DNA from 4 places in the Brevibacillus sp. GCM10020057 genome. Region 4 is predicted to be linked to each of the others. Evidence: riboswitches for the same ligand, from Rfam matches in the RefSeq annotation. Region 4 holds a riboswitch; each other region holds the start of a gene.

Region 1 (3,958 bases), on a different contig from region 4:
CTGTCCGCCGGCGTGCGCAGCAGCAAGAAGTTCGCCTCGCCCGGCCACACCCGCCAGCCCAGCTCGCTGCGAATAAATCCGGCGAGGTATTCCCGCTCGCGAGCGATCAGCGCCCGCGTCTGCCGCTCATACGCCTGCTCCGCGAGGCACAGCTCTCCTGCCCGCAGCGCCAGCGCATTGACGCTCCAGCTCACCTGTTTGGCGCGCATCCGCCCGATCACCTCGGGCTGGGCGATGGCATAGCCGAGCCGCAACCCGGGAATGGCGTACATCTTGGTCATCGAGCGCATGAGAATGACGCGGGGATAGCGCTCCAGATTGCTCGCCAGCGTAAACTGCCGCTCCTCCTGCACGAAGTCGAGAAAGGCTTCGTCCACGACCAGCCACGTCTTCGTCTCTTGCGCCCAGTCCGCCATTTGCCGCAGCTCCTGCGGCGTGTACAGAATGCCTGTCGGATTGTTCGGCGAGCCGACGAAGACGAGATCGCTCGCTTCAAACAGACGGTACAGCTCATCTGTGTCCGGCTTGAAGCCCAGCTCCTCCCGACCGCAGCAGCCGATGACCTGGGCGCCGAACTGCCGGGCCAGCTGGGCGTATTCGGAAAAGCACGGGTACACCACGCCGACCGTCTGCGGCGCGAGGCCGAGAATCGCCAGCGCCATCGCCTCCGCCGCCCCGTTCGCGGGCAAAAGCCACGCTTCCGGCAATTCCAGACGTGCGGCCAAAGCCTGACGGAACTGCCGATGACCGGGGTCCGGGTATCGCGTGACCTCCGCCAGCGAGGCGAGCAGCATTTCCCGGACGCTTGGCGGCAGCCCGAGCGGATTGATGTTCGCGCTGTAGTCGAGAAAGTCGCCCGGGGCCACGCCGAACCGCTGCGCCGCCGTCCACAGGTCGCCGCCATGCCCGTACGTCTCCAGCACGCCCATCAAAATTCGACCCCCAGCACGGCGGGAATGCCTTCGTCGTAGTAGTGCTTGATTGGCTTCATCTCCGTCACCAGGTCCGCCATCTCGATGATTTCCTGGCGCGCGCTGCGTCCCGTGATGACGAGATGGATATGCTTCGGCCGGCTTTTGATCGTCTCCAGCACATCCGCGAGCGGCAGCACGTCGTCAATGGGAAAGCTGTCGATGGCCAAAGCGTTGTTCAGTTCGTCGAAAATGACGACATCGTAGGCGCCGCCGAGCAGCCGCTCCTTCGCGTACCTCCACGCCTCCTGCAAGGCTGCGCGATGCTCCTCGGGCGTCTTCGTCCACGTAAAGCCGCTCCCTTTCTGCACGATCTCGATTCCGATCTTGTCAAAGACGATCTTCTCCCCGTACGTCCGCTCCGGCGACTTGATGAACTGCACCACCAACACCTTTTTGCCCCGCCCGGTCGCGCGAACCGCCAGCCCGAGCGCTGCCGTCGTCTTTCCTTTACCGTCGCCTGTATACACCAACAGCAGTCCGCGTTTTGCCTCTTGTTTTGTCATTGGGAATCCTCCAAAAAAGTTGATGGGACTGCTTCATGCAAATAAAAACGCCTTGTTCTCCTTCTTTTACGAAAAAAGGAAAGCAAAGCGCGGATGGCAGCATGCAACAATCCTCACCTCTTCCTTTGACCCGAAGGAAATCAGTGCACACACAAAACAGGCAGGTCTCCTGGCTCGAGCGTCATCACCCTTCTTCTCCTTCCCGCTCCCGATTGGGCAGTGGATGGCTTGCGCCGTGAAGATGGGCTCCTCTCATACAGTGGCGGGACCGCGTTGGCTTTTCACCAAACTTCCCTTTTAACCTTGCCTTCCGCAAACGACATTCACAGAAGCAAGGACCTGTTTGTACGATACATATTCATCTGTCGCGTCCGTCTATGACAGGCACTTGTTTTAATAATAGCAAATGACGGTCGGGATTCAAGCAAAAGCTGGGGAAAAGGTGCTTGCCGTCTGGGCGGCTACTGCTGCTTTTACGAACAGAATGCCGATTACGAGTGCCCCGCGAGCGGTCCACAGCTTGCAGCGGCGCTCGTATGGCGCGTCTGCTCTCTCCTTCTGGCAAGCAATATACTTCTTGCAGAAAATTAACTATAATTTCAGTTAACGAAAAACTGGTTTGCCGCTGCCATTTTCTGAAGTCAAACCTGGCAAAATCAGCAAGGAAGTGAACCCGATGAACATTCCACCGATTCCGGCAAATCTCGACGACCAAACCGCCTGCCCCCCTCCTGCCAGCGAATGCGGCGAGCCGATGGTCCCGCTCACGGGTTACAGTCCCCGGATCGCCATCTATCCCGCCTACTACCACCTCGGCTACAAGGGTGCACAGCCGGAAGTCTACTTGCGCAAAGGAGCCGCAGAAAGACTGGCGCTCGCTGCCGGACTGCTGCCGGCAGGCTATCAGCTGGTCGTGCTGGACGGCTGGCGGTCGCACGAGGTCCAGTCCTCACTGTACGAGGGCTTTCGCCAATCCTTGATCGCGCAAGGCTGGACGGACGAAGAAGCCATCGTGGAAGAACTGCGCAAATTCGTCGCCAAGCCTTCGACTGATCTGGAAAAACCGTCCCCCCATCTCTCCGGAGGAGCCGTCGATCTGACCATCACCGGACCGGACGGCTGGCTTGCGATGGGGACCGATTTTGACGATTTCAGCGAGTTGGCCGAGACCCGCCACTTTGAAACCATCGCAGCGCCGACGGAAAAAGAAAGGGAAATCCGCGACAACCGCCGCCTGCTCTATCACGTGATGACCCAGGCCGGATTCACCAACTACGCGCAGGAATGGTGGCACTACGAATACGGCACCCGCTCCTGGGCGTGCCAGACAAAGCAGCAGCCCTTCTACGGCGGCATCTTGTCCCTGCCGGAAAGTATGGAATAGCTTTACGCCTTCTCATGTTTGATCCGCGCGTCCAGCACGAAGTTGCCAAATGGCAGCAGCGACGCGATAAACGCGCCTGCGACTTTCCAAACCGACCATCTGTTTGTCATCGTCACATGAGCCAGGGCGAGCACATAGAGCACGAAAAGCAGTCCATGCAGCGAGCCGGCAATTTTTACCGCAGCGGGCATGTGCAAAAAATACTTGAGCGGCATGGCAATCCCAAGCAGCACCAAATACGAAATGCCTTCCATAATACCGATTACACGAAATCGTCCGAGAGCTGAATGTAACATAATCAGATACCTTCCTTAGAACATGTAATTACCATCATTATAAATAAATAACGATCAAAAGTATGGTCATCGTCCAATGTTCACCATTCAGTCAAAATTAGCGCGATCGAGCAGCTTCCTCCAAAGAGTTCCCGTTTGACTGCTGCTTAGCAAAAAATGCTCCTGTTTTTGCTTCAGGAGCATTTTGTCGCTTTCGTATCGCTGCTCTTCTCTTTTCTCATCATGGAAACAACTGTAGTGCCAGTCGTCGATCATTCTCCGGCGCGACACACAACCTTCCCGTTACACAGACCTCACCCGGTTTCGTCCTGCCCGTTTCAGGATGAACCGTCTGTCGATCACAAATGCAACCAGCAAGGCTGCCACTATGGTCAGAAGCAGATTGCCGAACGATTCAAAGGAAAACGGAGCGCCTTTGAAAGCCAGATGGTCGGGACGGTATTCCAGCCGTTTCAGGCCGTAGTTTGCGGTCAACATGTCTTCCTGCTTGGCCAGGTCTGTCAGCGGAGCATCGAACATGAAGCCGTTGGGATCTTCATGCGTGTACTCGGGCTGTACCCCGGTCCCTTTTTCCTTCCACAAGGCGACCTCCCTCGCTGCCAACGCTTTTGCCTCTGTTCCCGTCACGAACAAGCGATCCAGTTTGGGGGCATTTTCGATGCTGAATCGGGGAATGACGTACAGATGATACTTGGTCTCGACCGGGCGCACAGCATCAGAAATCGTATGCACATTCGTCGTGCCGGAAGCGGAATACGTATCGAAAATCGAGATCAGCTCCCCGTCGTCCATCCCGTCATA
Region 2 (3,958 bases), on a different contig from region 4:
CCTGTCCGTTTGTTCTTTTTCAATAAATAAGCAAAAAACGGCGCTCCGAGAAAGGCGGTGACGACACCCAGCGGTATCTCCGTCGGAGCGAGCAGCAGCCGGGCCAGCGTGTCGGCCCAAAGTACGTAGATGCCGCCAAACACGGTCGACATCGGCAATAGCAGGCGATAATCCGGTCCGACCAGCAGACGGACGAGATGCGGGACGACCAGACCGACGAACCCGATAATGCCTGATATGGAAACCGCCGCTGCCGTCAGCAATGTCGAGACGATCAGCACGACCAGCTTGGTCCGGTCGACGTTCACGCCCAAATGCGCGGCCTGCCGCTCGCCCAGGGCAAACAGGTTCAGGGCGCGCGAGTAGGCAATAAAAATCAGCAAGCCGACGAGCAGGTACGGCATGAGGACGTATGTAAAGGTCCAGCCGCGAAAAGACAGGCTGCCCATCAGCCAAAAGACGATCTCGTTCACAGTCTGGTCAGAGAGCGAGACCATGAACGATACCAGAGAGCCGAGAAAAGCCTGCACGACGACCCCTGACAAAATCAGCGACTCCGTCTGCAGCTTGCCCTGCGTATTCGCCAGCCTCATGACGATCCACAAGCTGCAAAAGCCCGTGAAAAAGGCGACCACCGGCGTGCTCCATTCCCCGAGAAAGGAGATTTGCAGGCCGAACAAAAGGAGGAAGGCCGCACCCACAGCAGAACCGGATGCGACCCCCATCGTGTACGGGTCGGCCAAGGAATTGCGCAAAACTCCCTGAAACCCTGCTCCCGCCAGTGAAAGGCAGGCACCGACCAGAACCGCCAGGACGACGCGGGGGAACCGCACCTTCATGACAATCTGCTCCGCAGACTGCGGCCAGCCCGCAGGGACCAGATCGGAAAAGCCCGGAACCTGATGCAACAGGATCAGCCATACTTGTGACAGCGGCAAGCTGGCTGCCCCGAGCGAGATGCTGATGACGATGGAAGCGACAAGCAGCAGTATACCAGCCGCGCCCCAGATAACCAGTCTTTGCTTCATCTATTTCACCAGATCGGGATAGATCGCCTTCGCTACCTGGATGAGCCCTTGCGTAATGCGCGGTCCTGGACGAGACAAGGTGTCTTGATCCATCCCGAAAATTTGTCCGTCGCGGATTGCCTTGATCTGATCCCAGCCGCTCCGGTTTTTAATGATGTCCTCCAGCTTTTTGCCTGTTTTGTTATCCGTAATCCCGTCCGCGTAGAGGATCACATCCGGATCGTCCTTGACGATTTTCTCCTCGCTGATCGGATTCCAGCCCACGGTGTCGGACGCAATGTTCGTCGCTCCGGCCAGCGTAATCAGCTCGTCCAGGTACTCACCCTTGCCAACGGTCCAGCCCGGCGAAAATTCGAGGTATACTTTTTTCTTCCCCTCCGGCTTCAGCCCTTTTACGGCGTCCTGCACGCGGGCGATGTCCTGCTTCATGCCTGCGACCAGCTGTTCTGCCTGCTGCTGGCGATTCGTCATTTTCCCGATGACCACGATGTTGTTCATGATGTCATCGAGCGTCTTCGGCTGTGTCACATAGACGGGCATGCCCAGCGACTTCAATTTTTCGGCCACCGGTTTCTCCATGGAAATCCCGCCGATCACCAGGTCCGGGCTCTGCGACAGGATCGCCTCCTCGTTTGGCTTCACGACTCCGCCGACTTTCGGCTTTGCTTTTGCCGCTTCCGGGTAGTCATCGAAATCCGAGACACCCACAATCTGCTGATCCAGCCCCAGGGCAAACAAAATTTCCGTCTCGGCTGGAGAGGTAGACACAATGCGCTGCGGCGCTTTCGGAATCTTCACTTCCTTGCCGGTAGCGTCCGTCACCGTCAGTGGATAGACGGTTTCCGTTGCCGCCGGCTGGCTTCCTCCAGATTGGTTGGTGTCCGTTTGCTGCTGTGTGGCATTTTCGGACGGCTGCGCGGTTTGGCTATTTGCACAACCGATCAGGCTTACAGCCGCCACGAGCGGGATGGCCAGCTTCCAAAAACGTTTCATTGGTGATACTCCTTCCTTAATCTCCTGTACGGGTGGACAGGACGGCACGGGAAAGCGATCGCCGCTTTTTTGCCAAACAAAAAACCCTTTGCTCCCGCAAGAGAAGCGAAGGGTCGGCTTTTCAGGTCCCAAATGGCTGGCAGACAAGTGCCCATTTGCACAAGACAATCGATCCGGCCGCTCCTTTCCGCGAAGGAACATTGGCACGCAAGCAAACAGGCAGGTCTCCTGGCTCATGGGCACAAACACCCGATTTACAGTGGCGGGACCGCGCCGGACTCGCACCGGCTTCCCTTTTCACCCCGGCCGCACATGCGGGACGAGGCACCTGTTCACGCTATTCCTATGTGGTTGTCTCCCCCCAACATGATAGCATTCCTTTAGAAAAAAAAGAACCCGAAAACTTGGCTGCGCCGCACCTCAACACCCGTGCCCCTTCGCCCTGGTTCTGCCTTTTCCGGCGCTTACTTGCCTTTTTTCTGCAAATAGTCGACGATGCCCATTGCGCAGACAGACAAATCGAGCGAGAGGATCGCATGCACGTCATGATCGTCCGGCACGCCAAGCGACTTCAGATGAGCGGTGACCTTTTGCAGCAGCCTGTTCGCCAGCTCTTCATGGCCGAGCTCCTGCGCCAGAACAGCTTGTCCTTCCTGTACAAACACGGGCAGCCACTCCGCGATCTGGCGGAAGACGTCTTCTACCCGCTCCGTCATACCGAAATGCCCAAAGTAGATCCGATCCAGCCGCCGCTCGCGGTAGCGCGCGATGGAAGCGAGTGTCTCATCCGGATCAAACTGATTCGGCGAGGTGGACGGCAGGAACAGGTGAATCCCGTCCCTGGACAGCTGCGGATAGTAGACTCCTGCCGTATCTCCGGTGAACATGCCGTTGCTGACCGGATCGTAAATGCTGAAATGATGCTTGGCGTGACCCGGGGAATCGAGGAACTCCAGCACACAATTCGGCCCAATCTGCAGCGTCTCCCCGTCCGCCCGCGTCAGCAGCCGCTCCTGCGGTATGGGGACGATCGGGTCGAAGAACGAGTCAAACTGCTCTCCGTACACCGCGCGCGCCCCTGCAATGAGACGGCTCGGATCGACGAGATGGCGCGCTCCCTTCGGATGGACGACGACGGTGGCATTGGGACATTCTTGCAAAAACAGGCCCGCGCCGCCAGCGTGGTCCAGATGGATATGGGTCACGATGATGTACTTGACTTGCTCGGGCGTATAGCCCAGCCTGGCAAGACCCGCGCGAATGTGGGACACAGAGGGGCTCGGCCCCGTCTCGATCAAGGTCAGTTCCGCTTCTTCTATGACATACGTGCCTGTCCGCTCTGGCACGCCCATGTCGAAGCCGTCGATCAGATGAATCCGTTGCCCCAGGAAAAGGGGATCTTTTTGCTGCATGCCTTCCTGCCTCCTTTTGGATATGGACAAGTCCATTTCATCGCTGGATATTTCCACTGTACCACAAGTTGGGCAGGAAGGGACTGTTCGCACATCGCCGCGACTCTGCTCATCATCCTTACCTGCGCAAAAATCCGCCTTCCGAGTTGATGACCTGTCCGGTAATCCATCCGCCCTCCTCGCTGGCCAAAAAAACTGCCAATCGTGCGGCGTCTTCCGGCTGTCCCATGCGGCCCATCAAAAATTGCGACAGCAGCTGTTCTTTCAGTTCGGGTGACATCCAGCCCGTATCGGTAGGTCCCGGATTGATGGCATTTACCGTGATTCCCAGCGGTGCGACCTCGGCAGACAGCGACAAGGTGAAGGCAGAGATGGCTCCTTTGCTTGCCACATAAGCCAATTCGCCGATCATCGGCCCTTGTCCCTGACCGGAAGTAAGGTTGATGATTCTGCCTCCGCGATGCCCGGCCTGCCTCAGGCGACGAGTAAATTCCACGCTCAACAGGCAAGTGGCTCTCACATTGA
Region 3 (3,958 bases), on a different contig from region 4:
TTGATCGTCGACGTGTCCTGCAGTTGGAAGATCTCGGTGCACAGGTTGGACATTTTCACAGAACCGATGTCTTTTAAGGCGTGGTTTCTGTTGGCGTTTGTCTTGTTCATGATGTACGGATACCCGGACTCGAGCTGGACCATGGCGATCTTGGTCAACATCTCGCGTGCGCTCATGAGCGTTCTTTTCTTCACGCGGTCGTTGGCGAGCAGCTCTTCGTACATCTCGTCCATGTCCATGTCGTCCAGGTGTCTGCCATACTCTTTATAAACCGAGTACGGGGCAAATACGGTCAGCGGCTTGTCTTCCTCCGCCAGCTTGTAGAACATATTGGGGACGATCAGACCGATGGACAGCGTCTTGATCCTCGCTTTTTCGTCGGCGTTAATCTTTTTGCAGTCGAGAAATTCGCCTACATCCCAGCCAAAAATGTTGTAGTACGCAGCTCCGGAGCCTTTGCGCTGCCCCATCTGGTCGGCGTAGGAGAAGGCGTCCTCCAGCAGCTTGAGCACAGGCATGATACCTTTGGCGGCACCTTCCACGCCTTTGATCGGCTCTCCCCGGCCGCGCAGCTTGGACAGATTGACGGCGACGCCACCGCCGATCTTGGACAGCTGCATGCACGTCCCGAGAATGTAGTTGATCGAGTTGAGCGAATCGTCCATTTCGAGCAAAAAGCACGATACCATCTCTCCCCGCCGGCTCTTTCCGGCATTCAAAAAGGTCGGCGTGGCCGGCTGCAAGCGTTGGTCCATCATGGACACCGCAAGCCGTTTCGCCCGTTCAAAATCTCCCTGTGCCAGCGACAGCGCGACGATCGCGACGCGGTCCGAATATTGCTCCAGATAGTACGCCTTGTCGTCCGTCTTGAGCGCGTAGTCCTTGTAAAACTTCGAGGCCGCCATGTAGGAGGCAAACCGGAACGGCGCTTCCTTCGTCAAGCGGGTCACTTCCTCCACCTGCTCCTCGGAATAGCGCTCGTATACATTTTCGTAGTAATCGTTCTCGATCAGGTACTGCATACGTTCCTTCACGCTGGCGAAGGTCATCGTCTTCGCTTCCACTTCGCGCAGAAACTCCTGCACGGCCTCCCTGTCTTTTTCCAGCTGGTAAAAGCCGTCTTCGCCCCGCTGCATTAATTCATTGTTCAGTTCAATATGCCGCAATCCTGGCCACCCCGCTCGTAAAATGTTCAACATCCCGGATAGTACCGGACAGTTCAAATTTGGATATGATCGGCACCCCGTACTCGCGGGCAATCGTATCCGCGCTTTTGGCAAAGCTCGCTCCCCAGTTGCGGTTGCCGCTGGCAGCGACGCCGCGCAAATAGCGATGGTTGCTTCTGAGGAAGGCGGTCACTTTTTCCGGGACTTGTCCGAAGCCGGTTGTATATGTGACCAGCACAAACGGCTCCTCAATCACCATATCTCCGGCAATTTCTACACTCGGCAAACCAAGCTTCTTGACAAATCGACGGACGTTTCCCGTCTTGGAATCGTACGCGATGAGCATCTGCCCCATCCTTTCTTCCCCGGCAATAGAAAAGCGCACTCGACGTCATGAGAATGTCGAATGCGCAAAAATCCACAGTTAGTTAAATCGACTCGCACAGCGAATCGAGCGCCCGAACACATCCCCTATCTCCCGTAGGTTTTCGTGTCAGCGGCTAGGCAGGTCTCCTGGCTCCAGTATCATGGCTTCATTTCGCCTTCCCGATCCGGTCGATCAGTGGCCTGTACGAGAAATGAAGCTCCTCTGTCACAGTGGCGGGACCGCGTCGGAATCGCACCGACTTCCCTATTAAGTCTCCCAGTTATTTTCTGGCAAGACACCCATCCGCATCAATATGTAGTTGGCAGAAATTACTTTATCTCAATATATCGTGTTCGTCAAGAGAGAGTCGAGAGTTTGCTGGCAGCTGCCGCAAGCGTGCCCGTACCCACAGACAGCAAAAAGAGAGCACCGCCCGCGAGTTTGCGGACGGTGCGCCAATCAAAGCCGACATGAGAAATTATTGCAGGGATTGCACTTTGGTAATCTGCGGCAGAGCCTCGATCGCCGCTACGACTGTCGGGGTAATCTCCTCATCCGTTACCGAGACGAGCAGCGCGTTTTTGCCCTTTTGCTCCCGCGAGACGTTGAGTTTGGAAATGTTGATCTCGTGCTCGGCCAGCTTCCGCGACACATCGTAGATTACGCCGGGATAGTCGATGTGATGCACCAGCAGGCCGTGTGCGCCAGCGGGGATGCGGCATGTGCAAAAATTGATTTCGCTGATGTACACCTCCCGCCAGTCTTGGGCAAAGGTGTACTTGTTGCCGCCTGCGCGAAGGATCGCCAGATGATTGGCGTACTCTCCGGAGCTGTGCTGCACCGGAATGCGCACCCCCAGCCCCTCCAGCAGCAGATTGGAAATTTCTTCCTTTCGTTCATGAGCCAATATGCTCAAGGAAGCTGTCTCCAGCTCAGGTTCGATCCGCGCAATGAGCCTGGCAAGCTCGCGGAGTCCAGCAAATTCGGTCATGTTATTCCCTCACTCTCCCGATATTTCCCCTCTCATCAGGGAAGAATCCACTTTTCCGGTTCTTTCACAATAGAGGAATGGTTTTCGGCGCGATACCAGGCGGTGTATGTCTTCCCATCCTTCGTATATTCAATCCTGAAAATGGTGTTGCCTTTTCCGCTGCGCTCAAACGGGCTCTCGTCCACCGGAACGGCCGTCACGCCGCCGGCCACGATGGTCCCGCCGTTTTCCTCGATCACTTTTTTGATCGTGGCCATCTGTTCCTTGCTCGTCGAGGCCATGCTCATGTAGGCAAGCCCTCCCAGCAAAAGCGCTCCCGCCAAAAAGGAGACGATAATGATTTTCGATTTTTTCGTCGGGTCCACCGCGTTCCCTCCCCCGTTACTTCCGGCTATCCTGGTCCATCAAAGTGACTCGATCAATCGTACCGCCGCCCAGACAGTATTCGCCATCGTAAAAGACGACAGCCTGGCCGGGAGTGACGGCTTTTTGCGGCTTATCGAACACGACTTCGACGGTGCCGCCTTCTCGCAAATGGACCGTAACCCCCTGATCTGGCTGGCGGTAGCGGAATTTGGCCGTACACGTAAACGTAGCAGGCGGCTCCTTGCTGCTGACCCAGCTTACGTCGGTCGCGAACAGGCTGGTGGAATACAGGCGGGGATGGTCGGAGCCTTCGCCTACGATCAGCACATTGCGCTTCAAGTCTTTGTCGACCACGAACCAGGGCTGCCCGGTCGTGCCGTGCCCGCCGCCGATACCAAGTCCCTGGCGCTGGCCCAGTGTGTAATACATCAAGCCGTCGTGGCGGCCGATGACGGTTCCCTCTACGGTCTCGATGTCGCCAGGCTTGGCCGGCAAATAGTTTTGCAAAAACTCGCGGAAATTCCGTTCCCCGATAAAGCAGATGCCGGTGCTGTCTTTCTTTTTCGCCGTCGCAAGCCCTGCCTGCTCGGCGATTTCCCGCACTTTCGCTTTAGGGAGATGGCCGATGGGAAACATCGTGCGGGACAATTGGGCCTGTCCCAGCACGTTCAGGAAGTACGTCTGATCCTTGTTGGAATCTGCGCCGCGAATCAGCTTGAATTCGCCGTCCACTTCCTTTACCTGCGCGTAGTGACCGGTCGCGATGTAGTCAGCCCCAAGGTCCATGACCTTGGCGAGCAGCTCGCCGAACTTGATCTCCCGGTTGCACATGACGTCGGGATTGGGGGTGCGCCCCCGTTTATATTCATCCAAAAAATACTGGAAGACTTTTTCCATGTACTCTTTTTCAAAATTGACAGTGTAGTATGGAATGCCGATCTGTTCACAGACGCGCCGGACATCCTGGAAATCATCTTCCGCCGTGCAGTGGCCGAATTCATCGGTATCGTCCCAGTTTTTCATGAAGATGCCGATGACGTCATATCCCTGTTGCTTGAGCAGGTAAGC
Region 4 (3,958 bases):
TACTCCTCCTTTGAAAATGTGGTATCCTACAATGAGGTAAAACGGAGTGAGGAGTGCAGCCGCGATGTATCAGCTTATACGCAAGTATCTGTTCCAGCAGGACCCTGAAGACATTCATGAAAAGACGATTCACGCCTTGAAGCTGGTGGAAGATTCCGCTCCCGGCAAGGCGATTTTGCGAATGATCTACCAGCTGCGGGACCAGCGTCTGGAAAACCATCTGTGGGGGTTGAAATTCCCCAATCCGGTGGGGCTGGCAGCGGGTTTTGACAAAAATGCGGAAGTGTATCATGCGCTGGGAGCGCTTGGCTTTGGCTTTGTGGAAGTGGGGACGCTCACGCCGCAAGGGCAGCCGGGCAATCCAAAGCCGCGGCTGTTTCGCTTGCCGGAGCATCAGGCCGTCATCAACCGGATGGGCTTCAACAACAACGGCGCCTATCTCGCCTCGCAGCATCTGGTAGACTTCGCGTATTCCGACGTGCCGATTGGCATCAACATCGGGAAAAACAAGGTGACGCCCAACGAAGAAGCCGCGAGCGACTACAGCAAATGCATGGACATGCTGTATGCGTACGGCCATTACTTCGTCATCAACATCAGCTCTCCGAATACGCCGAACTTGCGCGACCTTCAGGAGACGGAGAGCCTGCGCGTGCTCGTTCGCGCCGTTCGGGAAAAAGCGGCGGAGCTGGAAGGTCGGGGCGTGAAGAAAAAGCCGATTCTCCTGAAAGTAGCGCCTGACATGTCGGACGAGCAGATGCACGATGTCGTGCACGCGGCGGTCGAAGAGGGCATCGCGGGGATTATTGCGACGAATACGACGCTGTCCCGCGAAGCAGTAGCAGGCCATCCGCGTGCGGAGGAAGCGGGCGGATTGAGCGGCAGACCGCTGACGGAGCGCTCGACGGCATGGGTGAAGGAAATCTACCAGGAAGTAGGAGACATGGTGCCGATCGTCGGCGTGGGCGGTATTTTCACAGGACAAGATGCCTACGACAAGATCCGTGCCGGGGCGAGCCTGGTCCAGGTGTACACCGGGATGATTTACCAAGGGCCGGGAATCGTCAAGCAAATCAACAAGCAGCTATTGCGCCTGCTGGAGCGGGACGGTTTTTCCCACCTGAGCGAAGCGATTGGCGTAGACGCGAAATAGCCGGGAGCGTAGCGGCCGATGGCTTCGGCAAAGGAGCCATCGGTCTTTTTGTGCCGCCTGCTATCGACGGGGCGCAGCTTCTTGCTTTTCCCTATCGTTCTCTTTTTCAGCCAGTTGCAGTATAATAGTGATGGACAATCAGGAACGTCCAATAATTGCATATCGTCGGCATCAGGTGCCTGTATGTGACAGCACATACGGGGTAACAGGGAATCGGGTGAAAGTCCCGAGCGGTCCCGCCACTGTAACCAGGGAGTTCTCTTTGAAGCAATCCACTCATACGTGTATGGGGAAGGGCAAAGAGCGCATCGATCTGGAAGCCAGGAGACCTACCTCATGCCACACCGGAAAACCTTCGCGGAAAGGAGAGGTGAACAGTTGGCAATAGGGCTGCGCGGTCAGTCTGTTGTTGCATGTACACAAGTCTCGTCCACTATGGGGATGAGGCTTTTTTTCGTACCAGCACGAGCGCAGCATCGCGAGACTTCGCGAACGAAGCCGGAGAGCGAGATACACGCCCTTTGGGCACAAGAGGGGCGGTGCGGCCGGGTTTTTCGGCAGGTCCGTTTTCCGGCAAGATCAGAACGGATGAAAATGGGAGAAGCAGGGAGGAGTGTGCACATGAATCGATCTCGATTTGTAACAGACGGTCTATTGATGGTCGGATTTATACTTTATTTCATGGTAAATGAACCGCAGACCGGACACGCCATGCACATCATGGAAGGGTACTTGCCTATGTCGTGGGCGCTGTTCTGGTGGGTCGTGTTCCTGCCGTTTTTTATCTTTGGCTTGCGTTCCATAGGCAGGATCGTCAAGGAGCATCCGCAGATGAAGCTGCTCCTTGGGGTATCCGGGGCGTTCGCCTTTGTGCTGTCCGCGCTGAAAATTCCTTCTGTGACCGGCAGCAGCTCTCACCCGACAGGGACGGGGCTGGGGGCGATCATGTTCGGCCCGCTGGCGATGACCGTGCTCGGCAGCATGGTGCTGCTGTTCCAGGCGCTGCTTTTGGCCCACGGCGGGCTGACGACGCTGGGCGCGAACGCCGTGTCGATGGCCGTCGTCGGCCCGATGGTCGCATCTGGCGTATACCGCCTCATCATGCGCAGCGGCAAGCAGCGGCTCGCCGTGTTCACGGCAGCGGCCCTGGCTGATTTGTCTACCTACGTCGTCACTTCGCTCCAGCTGGCGCTCGCTTTTCCGGCTGCGAAAGGCGGCGTCCTGGCTTCGTTTGGCAAATTCGCGGGCATCTTTGCCATCACGCAAGTGCCGCTGGCGATCAGCGAAGGGCTGCTGACGGTGCTCGTCTGGAACTGGCTGCAAGCGTACAACGCAAATGAACTGGCGCAGCTGCGCCTGCTGAAACGGGAGGAATCGCTGTGAAAAAAGGAATGAACTGGCTGCTTGTCCTGGGTGTCGTCGTGCTGGCTGTGGCTCCGCTGTTGTTCATCAAGGATTCCGAATTCGGAGGGGCGGATGGCGCGGCAGAAGAAGCGATCAAGGAGATTGCCCCTGCCTATCAGCCGTGGTTCCATCCGTTTCTCGAGCCGCCAGGAGGCGAGACGGAGGGCCTGCTGTTCGCGGTGCAGGCGGCGCTCGGCGCGGGAGTCGTAGGCTATGCGGTGGGACTGTACAAAGGCCGCGCGGATAAGGCGAAGAAATGAACTGGCAGCAGCTCGATTCCCTTTCCTATCAAAACCGTTTGCGGCATTTGCCGCCTGCGCACAAGCTGCTGTTTGGCAGCGTGCTGCTGCTTTTGGTTTTGACGGGGCATTCGCTGGTGCAGCTGCTTGTGTTCCTCTGGATGGGAGTGTGGGTGGTCGGCTACGCCCGCATTCCGTTCAAGGCGCACCTGATGTTTCTGGTTTTGCCGCTGTCCTTTTTCCTGGCCGGACTGCCGGCATTGCTTTTTGATCTGGCAGGCGGGGCGGCTGGCGGTCCCCCGCAAGACGCGGTGGTATCGTGGAAGATGGGAGCCTCGCACGCGCTCTACATCGCTCCCGTGTCCGTTCACCGGGCGCTGACGCTGCTGACCCGCATCCTGGCCAGCCTCGCCTGTTTTTCGTTTCTGCTGTTTACGGTTCCGTTCTCGGAAATGCTGCAGGTTTTGCGGCGGATCGGGCTGCCGGAGCTGCTCACGGACCTTTTGATGATCATGTACCGGTTTATTTTCGTCCTGCTGGACACGTCCTACCAGCTGTGGGTGGCGCAGCGGTCCCGCGGAGGACACCGGGAGTTTCGCGCGCTGCTGCGTGACGCAGGCATGCTGGCGAGCCAGCTGTTCGTCCGCGCCATGCGGAAATACCAGTCGCTGGCCATGGGGATGGCGGCCCGAGGATTCGGGGAGAGCCTGCGTGTGCAGAGCCTTTGTACCTACGTCCGTTCCCCGCGCTACGAACGGGAATCTGTGCTCGGGAGCATCGTGCTGGTGCTGCTGGAGTGTTTGACGGGAGGTTGGCCATTTTGACATCGTGGTTACTGGAATTTTCTGATCTGCAATACACCTACCCGGGCGGACAGAAGTCTGTACTGAACGGGGTGAGCTTCGGGATTCCGGAGGGGAAAAAATGCGTGCTGCTCGGACGAAACGGCTGCGGGAAGTCGACGCTGTTCCAGCACGCCAACGGCATTCTCCAGCCCAGGCAGGGAGAGGTGCGGTGGAGGGGGAAGCCGTTCGTCTACAAGCGCTCCTTTTTGCAGGAGATGACGCAGAAGGTCGGTCTCGTCTTTCAGGACCCGGAGCACCAGCTCATCGCCAGTACGGTGGCGGAGGACGTCTCCTACGGTCTCGTGAACCGGAAGCTG

Evidence for each region. Region 4 has a riboswitch for cobalamin ahead of ACFSO0_RS11085 (energy-coupling factor ABC transporter permease). Riboswitches for the same ligand answer to the same signal wherever they lie in the genome.
Region 1: it holds a riboswitch for cobalamin, as region 4 does, so the genes downstream of both, cobO (cob(I)yrinic acid a,c-diamide adenosyltransferase) here and ACFSO0_RS11085 (energy-coupling factor ABC transporter permease) in region 4, are expected to answer to the same signal.
Region 2: it holds a riboswitch for cobalamin, as region 4 does, so the genes downstream of both, ACFSO0_RS13715 (ABC transporter substrate-binding protein) here and ACFSO0_RS11085 (energy-coupling factor ABC transporter permease) in region 4, are expected to answer to the same signal.
Region 3: it holds a riboswitch for cobalamin, as region 4 does, so the genes downstream of both, nrdI (class Ib ribonucleoside-diphosphate reductase assembly flavoprotein NrdI) here and ACFSO0_RS11085 (energy-coupling factor ABC transporter permease) in region 4, are expected to answer to the same signal.

The regions. Positions count from the first base shown of each region.
Region 1 covers NZ_JBHUJW010000009.1:12,287-16,244, reverse strand. Annotated here, with positions in the region: gene cobD (threonine-phosphate decarboxylase CobD) at 1-929, opposite strand, end outside; gene cobO (cob(I)yrinic acid a,c-diamide adenosyltransferase) at 929-1,477, opposite strand; cobalamin riboswitch at 1,620-1,834, opposite strand; gene ACFSO0_RS03085 (M15 family metallopeptidase) at 2,154-2,861, shown strand; gene ACFSO0_RS03080 (DUF3817 domain-containing protein) at 2,864-3,157, opposite strand; gene ACFSO0_RS03075 (DJ-1/PfpI family protein) at 3,440-3,958, opposite strand, start outside.
Region 2 covers NZ_JBHUJW010000043.1:30,547-34,504, reverse strand. Annotated here, with positions in the region: gene ACFSO0_RS13720 (FecCD family ABC transporter permease) at 1-1,028, opposite strand, end outside; gene ACFSO0_RS13715 (ABC transporter substrate-binding protein) at 1,029-2,021, opposite strand; cobalamin riboswitch at 2,223-2,368, opposite strand; gene ACFSO0_RS13710 (MBL fold metallo-hydrolase) at 2,486-3,433, opposite strand; gene ACFSO0_RS13705 (SDR family oxidoreductase) at 3,552-3,958, opposite strand, start outside.
Region 3 covers NZ_JBHUJW010000043.1:573,880-577,837, reverse strand. Annotated here, with positions in the region: gene nrdE (class 1b ribonucleoside-diphosphate reductase subunit alpha) at 1-1,166, opposite strand, end outside; gene nrdI (class Ib ribonucleoside-diphosphate reductase assembly flavoprotein NrdI) at 1,153-1,512, opposite strand; cobalamin riboswitch at 1,653-1,851, opposite strand; gene ACFSO0_RS16490 (ACT domain-containing protein) at 2,012-2,524, opposite strand; gene ACFSO0_RS16485 (hypothetical protein) at 2,560-2,889, opposite strand; gene mnmA (tRNA 2-thiouridine(34) synthase MnmA) at 2,906-3,958, opposite strand, start outside.
Region 4 covers NZ_JBHUJW010000034.1:146,324-150,281, reverse strand. Annotated here, with positions in the region: gene ACFSO0_RS11090 (quinone-dependent dihydroorotate dehydrogenase) at 65-1,153, shown strand; cobalamin riboswitch at 1,310-1,504, shown strand; gene ACFSO0_RS11085 (energy-coupling factor ABC transporter permease) at 1,775-2,536, shown strand; gene ACFSO0_RS11080 (energy-coupling factor ABC transporter substrate-binding protein) at 2,533-2,817, shown strand; gene cbiQ (cobalt ECF transporter T component CbiQ) at 2,814-3,620, shown strand; gene ACFSO0_RS11070 (energy-coupling factor ABC transporter ATP-binding protein) at 3,617-3,958, shown strand, end outside.